One region of the Myxococcus sp. AS-1-15 genome, then DNA from elsewhere that is predicted to be linked to it. Evidence: riboswitches for the same ligand, from Rfam matches in the RefSeq annotation. Region 1 holds a riboswitch; each other region holds the start of a gene.
The links. A riboswitch is a leader RNA that binds a small molecule or an ion and turns the genes downstream of it on or off. The one in region 1 is predicted to bind cobalamin.

Region 1 (7,364 bases):
GCGCAGGGCCACCATGTGGTCCCACTGTCCATCGCGCACCAGGTCCAGCACCTTGCAACCATAGCGCGTGGCGAGCACGCGGTCCGCCGCGCTCGGGCTCCCGCCACGCTGCAGGTGGCCCAGCACGTTCACGCGGATCTCCGCTTCCACGTGCTGCGCCAGCAGGTCCGCGCACACCTTGCCGGAGCCGCCCAGCCGCACCACGCCGCGTCCGGGCACGTCCTCGGCCTTGTCCAGCACGGCCAGCGTGCCGCCCACGGGGAAGGCGCCCTCGGAGATGGCGATGATGGAGAAGCTGCGGCGGCGCGTGGCCCTGCGGCGCAGCTTCTCCACGATGGACTCCACCCGGTAGGGAATCTCCGGGATGAGGATGACGTCCGCTCCGCCAGCAAGCCCGCTCTCGAGCGTGAGGAAGCCCGCGTGCCGGCCCATGATCTCCACCAGCATCACCCGGTCGTGCGCCTCCGCCGTGGAGTGCAGCCGATCCAACGCCTCCGTCACGATGAGCCGCGCGGTGTCGAAGCCGAACGTCTGGTCCGTCCCGCTCAAGTCGTTGTCGATGGTCTTCGGACAGCCCACCACCTTGAGGCCCTTCTCACTGAGCCGGTGGCCGATGGACAGCGTGCCGTCGCCGCCCACCGCGATGACGCCGTCGAGCTTCAGCGCCTCGCAGCGGCGCAGCACGGCGTCGGACACATCGCGCTCCACCCAACGTTCCCCCTCCCTGAAGGCGTAGATGAACGGGTTGGCGCGGTTGGACGTGCCCAGGATGGTGCCGCCCTTGGGGAGGATGCCGCGCGTGTCCTCCTCGGTGAGGGGACGCGTGAGGTCGGGCTCCACCAGGCCCATGTAGCCGTTCTCGATGCCGACGAACTCGTGGCCGAACTCGTGCGTGCCCCGCTTGACGAGGCCGCGGATGAGCGCGTTGAGCCCGGGGCAGTCTCCGCCACCGGTGAGGACTCCGAGTCTCAGTGAACGGGCCATAGGGGTCGGACGCGGGTGTCAGAGGCAGGAGTGCCCACCATGACAGCGACGTCGGACCTGATGATAGGAGGCCCCCGCGCTGGGGTGCAACGCGCGAATCACCTCACGGATCGGATTTCCGAGTGGAAACGCGAGCTTCCATCAGTCCCGCTTGAGGCGGCGACGAGAGGCGACGCGGTCCAGCAGGGCCTGCAGACGGGGCTGGGGCGCCTTGGGCAGCGCCTTGTCTGTCGGAGATTGTAGGGGCATCTCCTTCGCCATCCGGTAGACCTCGATCAACCGCTCCTTGAAGAGCTCGTTGTCGGGGCGCTCCTGGACGGCGCGGCGGTAGGCGGCGGCCGCTCCCACGTAGTCCCCGAGGGCGAACAGGCGCTCACCCTCCTGGGCGGGTGAGGAGGGGCCGAGCGGGAGCTCAGGCTCCTCGGGCGGTCGGGAGGCCTCCAGCTTCTGGAGCTCCAGGGGCTGGAGGGACTCGCGGAGGTTGGCGAGCTTGTCGGCGAGCGCGCCGTCGTCCGGGAAGGCCAGGAGGAGCGCCTCATAGAGGTCGAGCGCCTCGACCAGCTCTCCACGGCGCAGCGCTCGGTCGGCGCGAGCCTCCATCTCCACCCGGGCTGCAGGATTCATCTCGGCGCGAGGTTACCCGTGCCCGACGGGGATGTCACAACGAAGGCGCGCGGGCCTGACTTCACGGTGAGCCGGGCCGGTGGGCCTCATGCCCGTGAAGCCGTGTCTTCTGGGTATCCATGGGTTCATGCGGCCTGGCGCGTGAGTGGCCGCGTCCGGGGCTCGGGGGGCCTATGCTGCGCGGTGTGAGCCTCTCGTGGGTGGCAGGCGGGTGGTTGTTGCTGTCGGGCGCGCTCGGGACCGAGCTGCGGCGCGACGGCTACGTGCTGCGTCCGCCCGAGGGCTTCCACATGGTGCGGTGGGAGCCGTACACGGGCTCGGTGGCGGGGGCGGTGACGTTGGACGCGGAGACGCCGAGGTCCTTGTCCGCGGCGCTCGCGGATGGCGAGGGCCCGGAGGCGGCGACGATGTTGGTGTCGGTGGTGGAGCGCGGCTTCTCCGCGAGCCCGTCCGAGCGTGACGACTTCGCGTCGGCGGTGATGCAGCACTTCCAGCGGGAGCTGGGGGTGGTGCTGTCGCCGGAGCGCGTGGACCGGATTGGAGGCGATGCGCCGCGCGTGGAGGTGCTGGGGACGCTGCGGGACGCGGGGCAGACGCGCACGGTGCTGGTGGCGGGGCTCGCGTCCGAGGGGCGGCACGCGGTGGTCGTCGTCAGCGCGCCCGCGGTGCGCTGGGAGGTGCTGGCGCCGAGCGTCCGAGCCTCGCTGGAGACGTTCCGCCTGGAGCCGACGACGACGCCTGGCGTGGTTCCCCGGCGCTTGTTGGGCGCGCTCGCGGGGGCGCTGGCCGGTGCGCTGGTGGCGTCATACGCGGCGTGGCGCCGGGGGCGCGCGGGGCGGATGGCCTCCGAGTCGTGACGACCGCGCGGCTCGCGCACGAATGAATCCCCGGTGGCGCCCTGGGCGGCGCCGCGAGCGGGCCGCCTCGGAGGCGGGCGGGTCCCCGCGTGATGCCATCTGCTGGAGTGCGCGCCGGAGCCCGAGGAGCCGGCCCCGGCGCGGATTGCGTTTCAGGGCTTCACGTCACTGCGCACCCGGCTCGGGCAAGAGCGGGGGCACGGCGGTGGGCTTGCGGTGCTCATCCAGCGCCACGAGCACGAAGCGCCCGCGCGTGCACAGCTCCCGCGCGCCCGTGAGCAGGTCCTCGGCGAACATCTCCACGTCCACGGTGACGGAGGTGCGGCCCGTCGCCGTCACGCGGCTGACCAGCTCCACGAGCTGCCCCTGCTGCACGGGCATGTGGAAGTCCACGCGCTCGCTGGACGCGGTGACCACGGTGCGGCGCGTGTAGCGGCTGGCGGTGATGAACGCGGACATGTCCATCCACCTCAGGGCCTGACCTCCGAAGAGGGTGCCGTAGTGGTTGGTCTGATCCGGGAACACCATGTCCACCATCCGCGTCTCGGTGGCGGAGGAGGGGAGGGACGGCTGCATGTGACTCATGGACGGACTCCTGGCCCACGGGCCTCCCCGGACATGAAGACCTCCGAGGGCGGCGGTGGGCCGCGAGGGATGGCCTGACCTTCCCGCGAAGGCCGGGGGCGAAGCGCCACCCGGGGCGCTGTCCGCGTCCCAGATGGGCTCGAGGCAGGTTTTCGGGCTCCGTGGGCCTCCCACCACCCGCCCCTCATCGCGGCGCGTGCTGGCGTCCTAGGCGCCGCCCCTTCCCAGCCCTCGTCTGCCGAGGACCAGTGCGTTCGACGGCGTTCGTTCCCACTGACCGCTGCGGGGCAGCTCCGGATTCACACCGGATTCCCTTGCTAAACCTCGTGGACCCCCACGAGGCACCTCGGGCGGGGCGGACCCTACCCGCTGCCCGGCGCGTCGCCAACAGGGCAGGTGGGTCGACGAGCGCACCGGAGGCCTCATGCCCCGCCACTCGGTACCCCCGCGCGCGCGGCGCTGGGATAGCGTGCGCCGCATCCATGTTCGTCTTCCTCCTCGTCGCCGTGCTGGGGCAGGCGCCGGCCGTCGCCCCATCCGAACCGGGCGCGCCCTCCGCCGTCCGAAGCCAACCCGACGTCGTGCCCGCTCCCGCGCCCGAGCCGCCTCCGGCCGTGTTGCCCCCGGCCACCCACGAACTCTTCCAGCGCATCCAGAACCGCGTCGCCCAGGTGCGCATCATCGAGCGCCGCTCGGGCACGCGCTCCTCCATCGGCTCCGCCTTCTTCGTCTCGGGCGACGGGTACGCCATCACCAACTACCACGTGGTCTCCGACGTGGTGCTCCACCCGGAGGACTACACCGCGCAGCTCGTGCTGCGCACCGGCGGGGAGCCCGTGCCCGCGCGCCTGGTGGACGTGGACGTGGTGCACGACCTGGCCGTCATCCGCATGGATGAATCGGTGAAGGACTACTTCGTCCTGGAGGACCGCGAGCCGCCCCAGGGCGCGCGCCTGTTCGCCATGGGCAACCCCCATGACCTGGGCACCACCATCGTCGAGGGCACGTACAACGGCTTCATCCAGGACTCGCTCTACGAGCGCCTGCACTTCAGCGGCGCCATCAACCCGGGCATGAGCGGCGGCCCGACGCTGACGGGGCAGGGCACCGTGGTGGGCGTCAACGTGGCCACCATGGGCAACCAGCTGGGCTTCCTGGTGCCGGTGCACCGCGCGAGGACGCTGCTCGGCCGGGCGCTGAAGATGGCGCCGGACGCGACGCCCGCGCTGCTGGAGACGGTGCGCGCGCAGCTCATCGAGAACCAGCAGCGGCTCACCGAGCAGATGCTCGCGGCCTCGCTGCCGAAGCAGGCCCTGGGCAGCTACCACGTCCCGGGGCGGTGGATTCCCTTCCTCAAGTGCTGGGGCGACACGCCGCATGACCCGGAGGTGCCGTACACCGTGACGAACTACCAGTGCTCGTCCGAGGAGGACATCTACCTGTCCTCGCGGCACCGCACCGGCGTGGTGGCCTTCCTGCATCAGCAGGCCTCCAGCCAGGAGCTGGGCGCGCTGCGCTTCTCCGCGCTCTACACCGCGCTGTTCTCGCAGGACCCGGACACGGTGGAGGCCTCGCGCGAGGACGTCACCAACTTCCGGTGCACCTCCGAGTTCGTGGACGTGGGCGGGCTGCCCGTGCGCGCGGCCATGTGCCTGCGCGCGTACAAGCGCTTCCCGGGGCTCTATGACCTGGTGCTGCGCGCCGCCGCGCTCAACGCCAGCACCAGCGGGGTGGACACCAGCCTCACGCTGGGCGGCTTCACGGCGGACAACGCGCGCAAGCTGGCGCGCCGCTACCTGGAGGGGCTGTCGTGGACGAAGTGATCTTCCTGGAGGTGTTGGAGGGTGACTCCGTCCACACGCGTCACCGGCTGGAGCGCTTCCCGGCCACGGTGGGCCGCGCGTACTCGAACGACGTCATCCTGGATGACCCGAAGGTCTCCGCCGAGCACCTGCGCATCGACCGCCGCGAGGACGGCGCGCTCGTGCTGCGCGACGTCGGCAGCGACAACGGCACCTGGCGCGTGCAGCCCTGGACGCAGCTGGCGGAGCTGGAGCTGGCGCCCGACACCCGCGTGGCGGTGGGGGACACGGTGCTGCGCTTCCGGGCCCGCAACCACGCGGTGCCGCCCACGGTGGTGAGCACCGTGTCCGGCGAGCCCCGCGAGCGCGTGTTCGAGCACCCGCGCGCCTTCCCCGTGGCGATGCTGTCCCTGCTGCTGTTCAGCGCGCTGGCGTCCTACCTGGGCAACTACGCGCGCACGGACTGGGGCGAGCTCACGGTGGCCCTGGTGATGCCCCTGACGCTCACGCTCCTGTGGGCCGGAGGCTGGGCGGTGGCCAGCCGCATCTCCCGTCGCCACTTCCACTACCGCGCGCACGCGACCATCGGCGCGCTGGTGCTGCTGGGCGCCGTCGCGCTGCCGCTGCTGGTGGCCGCGCTGGGCTTCAGCCTGGGCCTGGGCGCGAGCCTCTCCTGGGTGTACCACGCGACGTTCCTGCTCCTCATGGGCTGGGGGCTCTTCTGGCACCTGCGCTACGTGGCGCGGTGGGAGCCGGCGCGGCTGGTGCGGGTGCTCGTCGTGGTGACGCTGGCCTTCGGCGCCGTGTCGCGGGCGAACGATTTGCTGGGCAACGAGCCCTTCAGCACGTCGCTCGACTTCTCCCGCACGCTGCTGCCGCCCGTCTTCCGGGTGGCCCGCGCCCAGCCCGTGGAGTCCTTCTTCGAGGACCTGGACGGGCTCCAGGAGCAGGTGGACGCGCTCGCCAAGGAGGAGTAGCGCGCGACGACGCCCTGGGTGGGCTGGCGGTGTCAGACCTGGAAGGTAGCCTGCGTCGCTCGGGTGGTCGAGCGACCAGGAGGTCCAGGTGCGAGTGAGCGTGGCGCCGGAGCTGTCGTCGTTCCGGGAGGTGGCGCGTGGGTTGTTGGTGCGCGGCATGCCTCCGGACCGGGTGGAGTTCGAACAGGGGCAGGGGGCGTGGACGCAGTGGGTGGACCCGCTCCTGTCCGGTGGTGGCGCCCGGGCCGTCCCGGCGCTGCCCGCGGACTTCCTGTCCCTGGCGGAGAAGGTGGTGTGTCACCGGGATCCGGAGCGCTTCGCGCTGCTGTACCGCGTGCTGTGGCGGCTGACGCACGGTGAGCGGCGCCTCCTGGAGAAGGACGCGGACCGGGACGTCCAGCGGCTGCGGCGCATGGAGCGCGCGGTGCGGCGGGACCTGCGGGAGCTGGTGATTCGCGTCCGGTTCCATCGCGCCGCCTCGGATGGAGAGGCGCGCCATGTCGCGTGGTACCGGCCGGAGCACCTCGTCGTCCGGCTGGCCGCGCCCTTCCTCGTGGGGCGCTTCCCCTCGCTCCACTGGAGCCTCTTCACGCCGGACGCCAGCGCGCATTGGGATCGGGCGAGGCTGTCCTTCGGCGCGGGGCTCGTGTTCCCGGAGCCTGGGCCCTCCCCGGCCCGCGCCGCGTCGCCGGACCCGGTCCACGCGCGGCCGCGGGTGTTGCTGCTGGGGGACGTGCCCGGCACCCGGGAGGAGGGAGACGCGGCGTGCTTCGTGGGGCCCTCGGGCCGGCTGCTGGAGCTGGTCCTCTCGCGCGCGGGGCTGCGGAGCTCGGACCTGCGGGTGTCCCGGGCCCGCTGGCCGGGGCGTCGCTCGGGCGCGCTCAGCTGGCCGGAGACCCGGGCCCTGCGGGAGGAGCTGGCCTCGGAGGCGGCGCGGGTGCGTCCCCGGCTGCTGCTCGCGTTGGGCGGCGCCGCGGGGCAGGTGCTGCTGGGACCGGGCTTCCGGCTGGACGTGGGGCGGGGGCGGCTGGTGCCCTCCGAATGGGCTCCCGGCGCGCTGGCCACCTTCGCGCCGTGGGACGTGCTGCGTCGGCAGGACCCTCGCGAGCGCGCGGAGGCCCGCATCCACTTCGAGGCGGACGTGCGCGCCGCGGCGCAGTGGCTGAAGAGCCCGGAGGCCCTGGGCTCCTGAGCGGGCGCACGCGGGCGGCCTCGACAACGCGCGAAGCCGCCCTCCATATCGACAGGGCTCCTGGATGATTGCCTTCCGGAGGGCACTGCAGCCGGGCGCGTGAGCGCGGTGCTAGCCTCGACCTGGCCCAGGTGCGCTTCTCGGAGGGGACGCCATGCGTCGTTCAGCCCTGACCCTGTTGTTGCTGTTGTGCGCCGCGTGCGCGCGGACCTCGTCGGTGGTGCCGCGCCGCGGCCCCCCCGTCACCGTCGTCCCACCGGAGCTGGCGCTCGAGTCCGGTGACTCGCCCTGGGCCATCTCCATGCCCTTCGGCCTCGCGCAGGATGGCAGCGCGCTGGTGCTG
Region 2 (7,364 bases), on a different contig from region 1:
GGGCGTGGCGCTCCCCCAACTGGCCGTGGACTTCCAGCACAGCGGCGGGCGTGGTGAGGAACAGGCGGACGAGCTGCTGCGTCGCTTCGCGAGGTCGTTGCCGCTCGTCGAGGACTTCGAGTGACCGACGAGGAGCGGTTCGACGAAATCCTGGGCGAGCTCCGGGAGCTGTTGCTCGACCTGGGAGCGCTGTCGACGCCCGTGATGCTCATCGGTGGACAGGTGCTCGCGTTGGAGTCGAAGCGCCGCGGAGGCTCGGGGTCATCGCCGTCGAGACGGACACGGGCGTGGCCGTGGAGCGGGGGTTCTCGTTCGAGCCCGACCTGCTGTTCGACATGGACGGCTCGGAGTTCATGGCGGGCCGGCTCCCCGAGGTCTTCTCGGGACGAGGCTTCTCCCGACGCTCGAAGGGTTACCGTTGGTCGAAGGACCTGCCCAGTGGTCAGCGCATGGACCTGGACCTCTTCGCGCCGGGCGATGTGGAGGTCGACGCGCTCCCCACGCAGATGACGCCGCTGCTGGACTCTCGCGTCGCCTTGCGTCGGAGCCAGCAGGTGTCGCTCACCGTGGGCGGAAAGTCCCTGGCGATTCTGTTGCCCGACGCGGTGGGCTTCCTCACGATGAAGGAGCGCGCCAAGCGCGAACATCGTCCCGAGAAGTCCAAGGACAGCTTCGACATGTTCGTCTACGTCAAGCTGGTGGGCGCGCAGTCCACGCGCGAGGCGCTCGACTCGGCGGGTGACGAGGGTGAGCGGCTGCGAGCGCGGCTGAAGACGCTCTTCTGGAGCAGGGACGCGGCGGGCGTTCGGGATGTCCTCACGTACGCGTCGCAGCATTCCTCCGACGAGCAGGAGTTGTTGGCGCAGGCCGTCGTCGACCTGTTCGACGAGCTGTGAGGTCCACGCACACTCGTGGGGGGGCGGGGACAGGCACCCGCCCGCTCGCTCTCCGAGGTCTCCGTTGACGCTCCGGGTTCGTCATGGTTGCTTCGCGCCCGGCCCGGCTCGGCCCGCCGGGGGGTGGTGAGCGCCTCGTGAAAGTGAATGCCGGAGACTCGCGAAGCCTTCGCGACCATGCCTTCTCCTCCGTGGTGGGCTGGCTCGCCGTGGAAGCAAGGCGTCTGCCCAATCCCGTGCCGCTGCTGTCGGGCCTGTGTGAACGGCTGACGGCGTGCGGTGTGCCCGTGTCGCGCGCCTCCATCGTCCTCTTCACGCTGCACCCGCTCCTGCACGCCCGGAGCTTCCGCTGGCGCGTCGGACATGGCGCCACCGCCGAGGTCCACCCCCACGGCCTCCAGCACCTGCCCGCGTTCTCGAAGAGCCCCTTCAAGGCCCTGCGCGAGGGGCTGCCCGTCATCCACCGCCGCCTGGAGCAGCCGCTCCCGGACGGCGACTTCCCCATGTTCACCGAGCTGCGCGCCGAGGGGCTCACCGAGTACCTCGCGCTGCCGGTGTGCTTCAGCGATGACTCGCGCCACGGCGTCTCCTGGGCCACCTCCGAACCCGGGGGCTTCACGGACGCGCACCGCGCCCTGCTCCACGAGCTGCAGCCCATCCTGGAGCTGGTGCTGGAGGTCTTCGCGCGCAAGGACATGACGGGCGTGCTGCTCGACACGTACCTGGGCCGCGACGCGGGGCGCCGCGTCCTCCAGGGACAGATTCGGCGCGGCGACGGCGAGACGACCTCCGCCGTCATCTGCCTGAGCGACTTGCGCAGCTTCACCGCGCTGTCGGATGCGCTGCCCCGTGACGCATTGCTCGAGCTGCTCAACGCCTACTTCGAGACGATGGTCGGCGCGTTCCACTCGCACGGCGCGGAGGTGCTCAAGTTCATGGGCGACGCCGTGCTGGCCATCTTCCGCATCGACGACCACGCCCTCGTGGAGGACCGCTGCGCCGCCGCCGCGCGCACCGTGCACGAGGCGGTGCGTGCCAGCGAGCAGGACAACGCCTCGCGCCGCCGCAGGGGCCTGCCCACCTACGAGTTCGGCGCGTCGCTCCACGTCGGCGACGTGATGTACGGGAACATCGGCGCGTCGGACCGGCTCGACTTCACCGTCATCGGCCCGGCGGTGAACCTGGCCAGCCGCATCGCGGGCCTGTGCGCGGGGCTCAACGAGCCCGTGCTCCTCTCCGAGTCCTTCGTCTCCCACTACCGTGGCGACGTGAAGGACCTGGGGCACCACCCCGTCAAGGGCGTGCCCCACCCCGTGCGCATCTACACGCTCGACTCGGAGTCCTCCGCGCTCACCGCCGCGTGAGCCCGGCGCTGTCCGGTCCGTGGTGGTGACGCCCGGCACACCGCCCCGGCGCCCTCGCGCACTGGCGTGTGTACCGGCGCAAGGCCCGGTCCGCCTCCGTGCTCGTTGCGCGCCGCCGAGCTCATTCCGTGGGTGCCGGTGCCCGCGCGCGCCCGCGTTGCAGGGGTTGTTCGGGCAGCCGCAGTGTCACCAGGAACGCGAGCAGCGCGACGAAGATGGCGCAGCGGTACACCGCCTCCACCGCCCGCGTGAAGGACTCCTTCAGCGCCAGCGCTGTCCGGTCGACCGCCTCCAGCGCCCGCTGTTCCTTCGCGTCCACAGTGGAGAGCGCTGACGCCGCGGCAGGCTGCTCGCGCGCATCGGAGGGCGCCGTTTCCTTCGCACGTTGCTCCCGTACCTCCGGGCGCTGAAAGGCCTGCCGCTCGGCCTCCAGCTCCGCGCGCACGCGCTCCTTCACCTTCTCTGCCTGGAAGGCCGACTGCGCGGGGCCCGCCTCGCTCCCGTCGACACCGGGCACCGCGGACGCCAGCTCGGCGCGCAGCTTCGGCGGCAGTCCCTCCGTGGCGCTCGCCACGCGGGTGCCCAGCTGATGCGACAGCGTCGTCGCGAACACCGCGCCGAGCAGCGCCACGCCCAGCGTCATCCCGAGCTGACGGAAGAACGTGGCCATCGCCGTGGCCACGCCGATGCGCTGGGGTGACACCGCGTTCTGGATGGCCAGCGTGTAGAGCGGAATCGACGGTCCCAGGCCCACGCCCACCAGGACCATCTTCACCGTGACCTCCGTCTGCGTCGACGTGGGCGTCAGCGTGAACCCCATCACCGTGAAGCCCACCATCAACACCACCAGCGAGCCCAGCATCAGCCCCTTGTACCGGCCGATGCGCGACACCAGCTGACCGCTGAGGATGTTGCCCGCCACCACGCCCAACGTCAGCGGCGTCAACGTCAGCCCCGCGTGCGTGGCCGACAGCCCCACCACGTTCACCATGAACAGCGGCAGGAACACCACGCCCGACAGGAACACCGCGCCGATGACGAACACCGCCGCGTTCCCCAGCGCGAACGTCCGGTCCTGGAACAGCTTCAGGTCCAGCAGCGGCTCCTGCGCGCGCCTCTCCTCGCGCAGGAACAACACCGTCCCCGCCGCCGCGAGCGCGAACAACCCCAGCACCTGCCACGAACCCCACGCCCAGCCGCCACCGTGCGCCACCTGCTCCGCGCCACGCCCCAGGCTGAGCGCGAGCAGGAGCGGCACCACCGCCAGCGCCAGCAGCACCGCGCCCGTCACATCCAGCCTCCCGCGCGAGGCCCCCGGAGGCTTGAGCGCCGGCATGCGCGAGAGCACGAGCGCGAGCGCCACCGCGCCCACCGGCAGGTTGATGAAGAACACCCAGTGCCACCCCAGCCGGTCCGTGATGAAGCCTCCCGCCAGCGGCCCCACCACGCTCGACAGGCCGAACATCGCGCCGAACAGGCCCTGGTACTTGCCTCGCTCGCGCGGCGGATAGAGGTCCGCCACCACCGACAGCGACGCGGTGAAGAGCGCCGCGCTGCCCACCCCCTGCACCGCGCGGTACAGGATGAGCGTCAGCGTCGAGCGCGACACGCCGCACAGGAAGCTGCCCAGCAGGAACACGACGATTCCCGCCGCCAGCACAATGCGCCGGCCCAGCAGGTCCGACAGCTTCCCCCACACGGGCACCATCATCGTCGACGCGACCAGGTACGACGTCGTCAGCCATGGATAGAGCGCGGGAGAGATGCCCAGGTCCGCCTGGATGGAGGGACCCGCCGTGGCGACAATCGTCTGGTCCAGCGCCGCGAGCAGCAGCCCGAGCAGCGCGCCCGACATCGTGAACACCCTCTGTGCACGGGTGAACGTGAAGGGCGCGGCGGCGGTGTTCGCGGCGGACGGAGCCATGGTCTGGAGGCGTCCTCCGACGCGGAGCGCCACCGATGAAGGTGACGCCTGCGCGCGGGATGCGCCAGCGCTCATGCACGGCAGGTTGCTCGTCGAACATCCCCGCGCACCGGCAGACGTCACGTCCCCGCGCGTCGAGCGCGCACCGGCGCTTCGCTTGACAGTCCGAAGAGGCGAACAGTACATACCGCCCCATGTTGGTGCTCGGACCTCGGTCCGAGCTTAAAAGGGAACCCGGTTCGAATCCGGGGCTGCCCCGCAGCGGTAAGTGAGAACGAGCCTCGTCATCCGCACTGGTTCCCCTGGGGAGCTGGGAAGCGACGAGTCGTAGGAAGCCGGCCCCCAAGGCCGAAGCGCTCACGAGCCCGAAGACCTGCCCGCATCCGACCGTGGGAGAAATCCACGGACGGTTTCGACCTGGAGCCGCGTGGGACGGCCGGAAGGTTCGAGCGGCGCTCGTGCCTCGACGGGCCCTCACGCACGCTCGACTTCTCCGACCTCCATCCCCCGTGTCTCCAGTCGCCCGTGGGGGCGAAGGTCGGTCCGTGGGCTCCAGTCGGGGCCTGGTGTGCGCTCACGCGCGCATCGTGACTGCCCTTCTTCCACGCGGGAGCCCTGTCGGGCGACCTCCGGTCGTCCGCGCTGCGTGGAGGACGGACGATGCGGGACGAAGCCAGGCACACGGTGCGCTACCCCCAGGGGAACGTGCTGCTGCGCAATCTCGCGCGCGACTTCCCCGTGGTGACGCACGGCCAGGGCGTCCACCTCTTCGACGCGAGCGGCAAGCGCTACCTCGACGCCTCCGCCGGTGCGCTCGTGGCCAGCGTGGGTCACGGCAACCGCGAGGTGGCGGACCGCATCCATGAGCAGCTGCTGCGCGTCGCCTACGTCAACGGCACCCACTTCACCACCGACGTCACCGAGGCGCTCGCCACGCGCCTGTGCGCCCTCGCGCCCCAGGGGCTCACGCGCGCCGCGTTCCTCGGCTCGGGCTCCGAGGCGGTGGAGGCCGCGGTGAAGTTCGTCCGCCAGCTCTGGGTCGAGCGCGGCCAGCCCCAGCGCGGCAAGGTCATCGCGCGCGTGCCCGGCTACCACGGCAACACGCTGTACGCGCTCTCGCTGTCGGGGCGGCCCCACTACAAGACCTTCTTCGGCCCCCTGCTGGCGGAGGTCGTCACCACGCCCGCGCCGTACCCGTACCGCTCCGGGCTGGAGGACTACGCGCGCGACGGCGCCGAGCACTACGCGCGGCTGCTCGAGGAGACGATTCGCCGCGAGGGCCCGGACACCATCGCCGCCTTCATCGCGGAGCCCGTCATCGGCTCGTCCGCGGGCGCGTCGCCTCCACCGCCCGGGTACTTCGAGCGCGTGAGCGCCGTGTGCCGCGAGCACGGCATCCTCACCATCGCCGACGAGGTCATGTGCGGCTGCGGGCGCACCGGCCGCTTCTTCGCCAGCGACCTGTTCCACTTCACCCCGGACGTGCTGGTGCTCGGCAAGGGCATCAGCGGGGGCTACGCGCCCTTGAGCGCGCTGCTCATCCGCGAGGAGCACCTGGAGGAGCTGCGCCGGGGCTCGGGCGGCTTCATGCACGCGCAGACGTACCTCCAGGCGCCCGCGATGACGGCGGCGGGGCTGGCGGTGCTCGACTACTACGAGCGGCACGACCTGGTGGCCCACGCCGGGCGCGTGGGCGCGCACCTCCAGCGCCGCCTGCGTGAGGCGCTGGGCGCGCTGCCGCATGTCGGCTCCGTGCAGGGCGTGGGGCTGATGGCCGGCATCGAGCTGGTCGAGGACACCGCGAGCAAGCGCCCCTTCCCACGCGCGCGCAAGGTCATCGAGCGACTGCTGTCGGCGCTGTTCGAGCGGGGGCTGGTCCTCTGGTCCAACACGGGCCACGCGGACGGGACGAACGGGGACCTGCTCATGGTCGGCCCCCCGTTGGTCATCACCGAGGCGGAGGTCGACGAACTGGTCGACACGCTCGCCCGCGGCATCCACCACTTCTTCCAGGAGGCGTCATGAGTTTCCGCATCACCTACTCGGTGCTGGAGGCGGACCTGTCCGCGCTGCACGCGCAGTTCGACGAGGCGCTCGCCGCCGTGCGCTCGACGCTGGGCGGAGAGCTGCCGTCGTGGCTCGGCGGCGAGGCGTTCCGGAGTGGAGACCTGCTTCAGAGCCGCAACCCCGCGCGGCCGGACGAGCTGCTCGTGTCCGTCCACCGCACGCCCGTGGCCGAGGTGGACCGCGTGGTGCGCGTGGCGCGCGAGGCCCAGCGCGGCTGGGGCGCGACGCCGTGGCAGGAGCGCGTGCGCATCCTCCGCCGCGCCGCGGACCTCATCTCCGAGCGGCGCATGGAGCTGTCCGCGCGCATGACGCTGGAGGTGGGCAAGAGCCGGCTCGAGTCGCTCGGTGACGTGGAGGAGTCCGCGGACCTGCTGCGCTACTACGCGGGTCAGCTCGAGCAGGCGGAGGGCTACTCGCGGCCCATGGCGCGGCTGTCCCCCAACGAGGACACGCGCAGCGTGCTGCGGCCCTACGGCGTCTTCGTCATCATCTCGCCGTTCAACTTCCCGCTCGCGCTCGCGGCGGGGATGAGCGGCGGCGCGCTGCTCGGCGGCAACAGCGTCATCCTCAAGCCCAGCGAGGAGACGCCCTGGTGCGCGGAGGGCCTGTACCAGGCGCTCGTCGACGCGGGCCTGCCTCCGGGCGTCTTCCAGGTCGCGCACGGCGAGGGCGAGGCGGTGGGCGCGGCGCTGGTGCGCCACCCCGGCATCGACGGCGTGTCCTTCACCGGCAGCAAGGCGGTGGGCATGGAGCTGCACCGGCGGATGTCCACGGGCCGCGTGCGGCCGTGCCTCCTGGAGCTGGGCGGGAAGAACCCCGCCATCGTCTGTCGCGACGCGGACCTGGAGGCCGCCATCGAGGGTTGCTTCCGCTCCGCCTTCGGCATGTCCGGTCAGAAGTGCAGCGCCCTGTCGCGCATCTACGTGCATGAGTCGCTGTACAACGCGTTCACCGACGGCCTCGCCGCGAAGGCGCGTGACGCGCGGGTGGGTGACCCGTCGCTCGCGTCCGTCTTCACCGGTCCCGTCATCAACGCGGCGGCGGTGAAGCGCTTCGAGCGGGCGGTGGACGAGGCCCGCCAGGACGGCGCGGTGATTGCGGGAGGTGGACGTC
Region 3 (7,364 bases), on a different contig from region 1:
CCAACGGACAGCTCGTGGGCCTCCAGGCGGGGACGGACCAGCTCGGACCTCGCCGAGAGTTCGGCGCGGGCATCCAGGCGCTCGCGTCCTGGGATGGCTTCGTGCTCGGCGCGGACATGACCAACGGCAAGCTGCTCCAGGCGCCTGGAGGCAACCTGGGCGCGCTCGTCGAGGAGGACTCGCTGGGCGTCGTGTCCGGCTCCCCCAATGACATCCTCGTGGACCCGCCCCACGTGTACGTCATCGACTCGGTGAACAACACGCTCCAGGTGCTCCGCCGTGACGGTCCGTCCCACGGCAACGGCCTGGGCCTGCGCACCGTGGGGCAGTTGAACCTCGGCCCGAACACCAGCCCCCAGGCGCTCGCGCGCTTCGGCGATCTGCTCTACATCCCGCTCTTCGGCACCGGCAGCTCCAACTTCCAGCACGGCAACGCCGTGGCGCGCGTGGACATCTCCGACCCCACGCAGCCGCGCAAGGTGGACACGCTGTCGCTCACCGGCCTGGACCTGAAGCCCTTCGACGGCACGGGCTCCATGCCCCTGCCGTTCTCGGTGACGGCGACGCGCACCCACGTGTACGTGGCGCTCACCAACCTCAACCCCGCCAACGACTACCGCCCCAACGGGCCGGGCATGCTCGCGCGCATCGACCCCGCCACCGGCGCCGTCAGCGCCATCGACCTGGGCCAGGAGCGCTGCCTCAACGCGGGCTACGTGGAAGCCGTCGGTGACCAGCTCGTGGTCGCCTGCATCGGTGAGGCCATCTACGACACGGCCAACGGCTACCTCGCCACGTCCGTTCGCTCCACGGGGCTGGTGCTGGTGAAGAACGATGTCCCCGTGGCCTCCTACGCGCTGAATCCTGGCTGTCAGCCCGGCGCACCGGGTTGCCTGTTGTCGGTGGCCAGCCGCTTCGCCGTGTCCCGAGGCGCGGTGTACCTGGCGGACACCAACGCGGGCCGCGTCTTCGTCGTGGAGGTCGGTGATGGCACCCTCACCGAGCGCAGGGGCTCCTCCACGCCCACCGCGAAGGGCCCCGCGCTGGAGGCGTGCCCGGTGGACCCTCGACGCCCCGTGTCCAACGCCATCGACGTCACCGCGCTCCATTGACAATGCCTGTCGCCCGCCATATCCCGGCCGCGTCCTCGGTGCCGTCGTGCGAACCACGGCGGCTCTAGGGAACCCGGTGCGAATCCGGGACTGCCCCGCAGCGGTGTGCAGGAACGACCGCCGTCATTGAAGCACTGGTCCCTCACGGGACTGGGAAGCGACGGCCACTAGGTGGGCGCCCTCCGGGGCTCCCGCGCCTGCGAGTCCGAAAACCTGCCGTGGACCCGTGCCCCTTGGGCACGGACATCACCGAGGCCTCCGAGGGGAGGCGGCGGAGGCGTCAGCCCATTCACCGCGCACCGTGGGGTGCTCGGGTGCCCGCCTTCGACCGCGTCCTCCTGGAAGCCCACCCGCCCGTGGGGGCGGAGAGGGACGAGGACGCAGATGAAGACGGCTGAATCGAAGCGCGCGAAACCTTGGATGAAGTCCGCATCACTGGCCGTGGCCTCCTTCGCCGTGGCCCTGCTCGGCACCGGCTGCAACCCGGAGTGTGTCGACCCATTCGACTGCCGCGCCGACAACGGCGAGGCCCCCGCGGGGCAGCAGTGGGTCTGCGTCGACGAGCGGTGCGAGACCGAGCCTGCCCCCACCACCCCGACGCCCGACGCGGGGACGCCGGATTCGGGCACGCCCGACGCGGGCCCGCCGGACTCCGGGACGCCGGATTCTGGTACGCCGGACTCCGGCACGCCCGACGCGGGTCAGCCGGACTCGGGCACGCCCGACGCGGGTGAGCCGGATGCAGGTGCGCCGGACGCGGGTGAGCCGGATGCCGGCCCCGTGGTGGTCGACTGCGCGACGGTGCCGCTGGACCCGAAGCTGGGCACGCTCGTGCTCCAGCCGGGCTTCGTCGCCGCCGAGTCCGTGGCGCTGTCGCCGGACATCCTCGCGCTCGGTGCCTCTCCGGGTCCCACGTATGCGTTCTACGGCATCCAGGGACGGGGCAAGGACGCCGCGCTGTACTCGCTGGGCACCTGGCCCGACCTGCTGCCGGGCACCACGAAGCTCTTCGACATCATCACCCCCGCGGACCGCGAGGGCGGCGCCACGGTGTACCCGAACGGCTACGTCATCAACGACGGCCTGCGCGTCTTCACCGGCTACACGCTGGGCGCCACGGGCTCGCCGGGCAACGTCGCCGCGTATGACCTGGCCACGCCGGCCAACTCGAGCTTCGTCGTCGCGCCCAAGAACTTCTCCGCGGCGGCCTTCACGTCCGGGGAGCTGAGCGCGGTGCTCGTCAACGGCGGCGGTCTGGGCTCGGCCTCCGACCTGGCTGTCTATGGTCTCGTGACGTCCACGGACCCCATGGGCACGGTGCGCGCGGTCAACTTCCCGCAGGGTGACGTGGTGGGCAGCGGCTTCACCGCCGTGACGGACACGGGCGTCGCCGCGCTGGGCTACTTCGACCAGAACTTCGTCAACGTCCTCCACGGCGTGGCGCCCACGACGCTCGCCACCGCCATCACCAGCGGCACGCCGCTGGACCTGGGCACCCAGGCGAAGGTCGACGTGGGCAGCGACTTCAACGACGTCGCGGCCTTCGGCGGTGGCGTGGTGCTCAACCGCGGCGCCTACGCTCCCCCGGACTACGACTTCGTCGCCACCGACGTGTCCCGCTACGCGCTGTCGGTCGGCGCGAATGACGCCGTGACGGTGGGCGCGCGCGTGCCCGTGCTCACCTACGTCAACCAGTGCACCACGGTGCGGATGCTCAAGGCGCTCGGCTCCGACGTGCTCGTCGGCGTGTCCGACCGCAACGGCCGGCGCCTGGTGCGCCTCCAGGTGGCGCCGTGAGCACGCGCGCCTCCTCGTGGTTCGGTCGCGGCACCGTGCTCGCCCTGGCGCTGAGCCTGTCCGCGTGCGGTGGGGACGAGGCTCCCGTCACGGACGACGACGCGGGGCCCGGTGACTCGGGGACCGACGCGAGCCCCTCGCGGCCCGCGGACCCGTACGCCGACGAGGTGGTCGAGTACCTGCCCGGCCCCGGCGCGGGCTTCGGACAGGACCGCTTCCCGTCCATCGTCCTGGGCGCGCCGGTGGGCGCGGGGCTGGACAGCGGCTCGCTGGATGTCCTCTCTCTGGGGCAGGGTGGCTCCATCACCCTGCGCTTCACGGACCTCGCGGTGGTGGATGGCCCGGGCGTGGACCTGCTCGTCTTCGAGAACGGCTTCCTCATCGCCGGAGGCCCGCGCGCCTTCACCGAGCGGGGCCGCGTCTCGGTGAGCGACGACGGCGTGCAGTGGCACGAGTTCCCCTGCGCCCCCTCGGACGCGACGAACAACTACCCGGGCTGCGCGGGCGTGCGTCCCGTGACGGCCAACCCCGCCGCTGGCATCAGCGCCACGGACCCCGCCGTGGCCGGCGGTGACGGGTTCGACCTGGCCACCGTGGGCCTCGCCCGGGCGCGCTACGTGCGCATCGTCGACGCGGGCACCAACGGCTCGGCGGGCACCTCCGCGGGGTTCGACCTGGACGCCGTCGCCGTGGTGAACGGCGTGTCGCTGACCGCCGCGCCATGACGGACCTGGACCGCCGCGCCGCGCTCCTCACGTTGGCCCGGGGCGGCTGTGCCCTGGCCACGCTGGGCGCGGGGTGCGGCGGCGAGTGGCGGGAGGCCATCGTCCTGGCCCCTCCGCCCGAGGGCGCCTCCTGCCCCGACCTCCCCCAGCCCGGCACCGCCGCCGAGGGCTGGGTGGAGGTGCGGCTCGAAGCGCATCCGGGCCTCGAGTCCCCCGGAGGCCACGCCCGGGTGCACGCGCCCGAGGCCCTGCTGGACGTGCTGCTCGTCCACACGACGCCCGGGTGCTTCGTGGCGCTGTGGCGCATCTGCACGCACGGCGACTGCGGCGTGGACTGGCGGCCCGGGGAGGGCGTGGTGGAGTGCCCCTGTCACGGCTCGCGCTTCGCCCTGGACGGCGCCGTCCTCCAGGGCCCGGCCCGGCGGCCGCTGGCGGCGTTCACCGCGGTGCGGCAAGGCGCGTCCGTCTTCATCCACCGGCCGCGCTGAGCCCCGCACCCGAGGGAGCGGCCCGGCGCACTGTCAGTCCTGACCCGGCGACGGGGCTTTGCGCCGGGAGTCCGGGTCAGCCCCGTCCCCCTCCGGGGCACAGGTCTCCCTCTCTTACGTTGAGAGAGAGTCGTGTAATGTCGGGGATTCGATGTGGCAGATCATCATCAACGGGCCCGGCTACTTCGACACGTCCTATGACTTGCCCGAGGGCGTGACGAGCCTGGGCCGCGCCGACGAGAACGACATCGTGCTGGGCGGAGACCTGGTCTCGCGCCGGCACGCGCGCCTCTACGTGGAGGCGGACATCCTGCGCATCGAGGACCTGGGCAGCCGCAACGGCAGCCGCGTCAACGGCGCGCCCCTGCAGGGCTCCCGGCAGCTGTCCCCCGGCGACTCCGTGGCGCTGGGCGAGAACACGCTCGCGGTGCGCCAGCCCAACACCGTGGAGAACGCCGCCACGGAGATGGTGGACCTGGGCGCCGGCGGCGTCGTGCGCTTCGGCCACGGACAGGACGTGGGGCCCTCGGTCCTGCTCGCCAAGAGCGTGCGCGACGCGGACGTGCTGCGCCTGCTCGACAACGTGGGGCCGGTGCCCTTCGAGGACTTCAACCAGCAGGCCTCGTTCGTCCCCCCGGCCAGCCCCCGCGTGGCGCAGGAGACGCTGGTGCTGATGTTCCGCACCGCGGAGGCGCTCTCCACCGCCACCACGCTGTCCACCTTCCTGGACCTGACGATGGACCGGCTGCTGGAGCGCACCGACGCCACCACGGCGGTGGTGCTGCTCAAGCACCCCACGGGCGCGCTCGTCCCCGCGGCGGTGCGCCACCGGGGACGGCTGGCCAAGGGCGAGGTGCCGGTGTCCGACGCCATCGTCGACGAGGCGCTGCGCCAGGGCCGCGCGCTCGCGGTGGGCGACGTGCGCGACGACCGCCGCTTCGCCGCGCGCGAGAGCGTCATCCTCTACGGCGTGGCCAGCGTGCTGTGCATCCCCATCGGCTCCGAGGCCCCGTACCAGGGCGTGCTCTACGTCAACACCTCCGCCAAGGGCGACGGGCTGGAGCCCATGCTGGACGCGTGCTCGGCGGTGGCTCACCTGGTGGCCACCGGCGTGCAGAAGTTCTCCCCGCGCGACGGCGGCGCCACGCAGGAGCGACTGCGCCGCTCGCTGGAGCGCTTCCACCCGCCCGACGTCGCCGAGCGCCGCGCCACCGAGGCCCAGCGCCAGGGCGGCCGCCTGCCGGGCCTGGAGGAGCGCACCCTCACCGTGCTGCACGTGGAGCTGGTGGGCTTCCCCGCGCTGGCGTCGCGCATCGGCGGGGCCAAGGCGACCAGCCTGCTGAGCGACTTCCACTCGCGCGCCACCGGCATCGTGTTCAGCTTCGAGGCCACCGTGGAGTCCTTCATCGGTGAGTCCATGCGGGCCCTGTTCGGCGTGCCGTACGTGAAGGGCGAGGACTCCGTGCGGGCGGTGCGGGCGGCCTTGGCCCTGCGCTCGGACTGGGAGCGGGCGATGAGCCGCCGTCCCCTGGACGAGCGCTGCTCGCTCCGGATGGCCCTGCACACCACGCGCGCCCTGGTGGGGATGATCGGCAACGAGGTCCGCCCCGACTACACCGCCGTGGGCGAGGGCATGTCCGTGGCCACCTGGCTGGCGGCGACGGGCAACCCCGGGCAGGTGTTGATTTCCGGTAAGGTGCTGGCGGCCGTGGCGGCCCGCTTCGACGTGATGCCCCTGGGGGAGCGGCTGGTGCGCCCCCCCAAGGAGAAGGTGGCCGCCTTCGAGGTCCTCGACGAGGACGTCGGGGTGTTGACCAACCCCGGCCTGCGGTGAAACCCCCTGCGGCAGGTTGACGGGTTGATGGACCAGGGCAAGCCAGGGTTCAATGGGCGCCCGAGTGGTGGACCCCCGCCCCCATGAACGCTCATAACCCCTCCGCCCGGCTGCGCCCGTTCCGGCCCCAGCCCTTTGGCCGGTACACCCTCCTGTCCCATCTGGCGACGGGCGGCATGGGTGAAATCTATCTCGCGAGGCTGGAGGGCGCGCAGGGCTTCGAGAAGCTCTGCGTCATCAAGAAGATCCTCCCGCAGCTCGCCGAGGACACCGACTTCGTCGAGCGCTTCGTGGGTGAGGCGCGCACGCTCGTCCGCCTGAGCCACGGCTCCATCGCCCAGGTGCTGGACATGGGGCTGCACGAGGGCGAGGCCTACATGGCCCTCGAGCACGTGGACGGCAAGGACCTGCGCAAGGTGGCCGCCCGGGTGGGGGACAGGCAGGTTCCGCTGCCGCTGACGTTCATCCTCTACGTCATGGGCCGGGTGCTGGACGCGCTGGCGTACGCGCACCGCAAGAAGGACGACGACGGGGAGGACCTGAAGCTGGTCCACCGGGACATCTCGCCGCAGAACATCCTCATCTCCTACGAGGGGGAGGTGAAGGTCATCGACTTCGGGCTGGCCAAGAGCCGGCTGTCGGCGGCGAAGACGAACCCGAGCATCATCCTGGGCAAGTTCCTCTACATGTCCCCGGAGCAGGCCCGGCACCAGCCGGTGGACCGGCGCGCGGACCTGTACGCGGTGGGCCTGACGCTCTACGAGCTCATCTGTGGGAAGAACCCCTTCGACGGCATCCACCCCGGCGAGCTGATGTCCGTGGTGGCCAACCCGAAGGTGGCGCCGCTGGACGAGGTGGAGCCGCTCACGCCGCGCTCGGTGACGGCGCTGGTGGCCAAGGCGCTGGAGGTGGACCCGGCGCAGCGCTTCCAGACGGCGGAGGAGTTCCGCGGCCGGCTGCAGGCGTGCCTGATGGAGATCGACCCCAGCGCGGGGCCGGAGAGCGTCAGCCGCTTCATGCGCGAGCTGTTCACCGCGGACTTCCAGTCCGAGCGCCGGCTGCTTGCGAGCCTCAAGGACGTGCCGCGCGGTGGCTACGCCGAGGCGCGCGCCGCGGCTCCGGAGCCCTCGGAGGAGGGGGCCGCGCCGCGTCCGTCGCCGCCCGCGGGGGCGATGTTGCCGGCGAAGACCATCCGCCTGGATGGGCCGGTGGAGGCGCTGTCCTTCCATCCGACGCGGCGCAGTCGCGATGGTGGGCCCGTGGATGACGGGGAGACGCGTCCGGGCATCCCGATGGACGAGTCCACCCGGCCCGCCTTCCCGCTGGAGGCGCTGGAGGAGGAGGCTCGGGTGCGGGCGGCCCGGCTGAATCCGGACACGTCGCCCTCCCTGTCCGTGGAGGTGGCGCC

Region 2: it holds a riboswitch for cobalamin, as region 1 does, so the genes downstream of both, K8625_RS26570 (aspartate aminotransferase family protein) here and K8625_RS28380 (acyl-CoA thioesterase) in region 1, are expected to answer to the same signal.
Region 3: it holds a riboswitch for cobalamin, as region 1 does, so the genes downstream of both, K8625_RS11005 (hypothetical protein) here and K8625_RS28380 (acyl-CoA thioesterase) in region 1, are expected to answer to the same signal.

Annotation. Positions count from the first base shown of each region.
Region 1 covers NZ_JAIQDF010000011.1:369,654-377,017, forward strand. Annotated here, with positions in the region: gene K8625_RS28365 (6-phosphofructokinase) at 1-984, opposite strand, end outside; gene K8625_RS28370 (hypothetical protein) at 1,126-1,608, opposite strand; gene K8625_RS28375 (hypothetical protein) at 1,782-2,465, shown strand; gene K8625_RS28380 (acyl-CoA thioesterase) at 2,631-3,050, opposite strand; cobalamin riboswitch at 3,176-3,414, opposite strand; gene K8625_RS28385 (S1C family serine protease) at 3,533-4,873, shown strand; gene K8625_RS28390 (FHA domain-containing protein) at 4,861-5,829, shown strand; gene K8625_RS28395 (DUF4130 domain-containing protein) at 5,918-7,021, shown strand; gene K8625_RS28400 (hypothetical protein) at 7,176-7,364, shown strand, end outside.
Region 2 covers NZ_JAIQDF010000010.1:315,214-322,577, forward strand. Annotated here, with positions in the region: gene K8625_RS26550 (hypothetical protein) at 1-124, shown strand, start outside; gene K8625_RS26555 (hypothetical protein) at 288-896, shown strand; gene K8625_RS44560 (adenylate/guanylate cyclase domain-containing protein) at 1,034-2,260, shown strand; gene K8625_RS26565 (MDR family MFS transporter) at 2,382-4,184, opposite strand; cobalamin riboswitch at 4,366-4,580, shown strand; gene K8625_RS26570 (aspartate aminotransferase family protein) at 4,845-6,209, shown strand; gene K8625_RS26575 (aldehyde dehydrogenase family protein) at 6,206-7,364, shown strand, end outside.
Region 3 covers NZ_JAIQDF010000003.1:373,163-380,526, reverse strand. Annotated here, with positions in the region: gene K8625_RS11010 (MXAN_6577-like cysteine-rich protein) at 1-1,112, shown strand, start outside; cobalamin riboswitch at 1,132-1,348, shown strand; gene K8625_RS11005 (hypothetical protein) at 1,533-2,909, shown strand; gene K8625_RS11000 (cell surface protein) at 2,906-3,634, shown strand; gene K8625_RS10995 (ubiquinol-cytochrome c reductase iron-sulfur subunit) at 3,631-4,122, shown strand; gene K8625_RS10990 (FHA domain-containing protein) at 4,274-5,956, shown strand; gene K8625_RS10985 (serine/threonine-protein kinase) at 6,040-7,364, shown strand, end outside.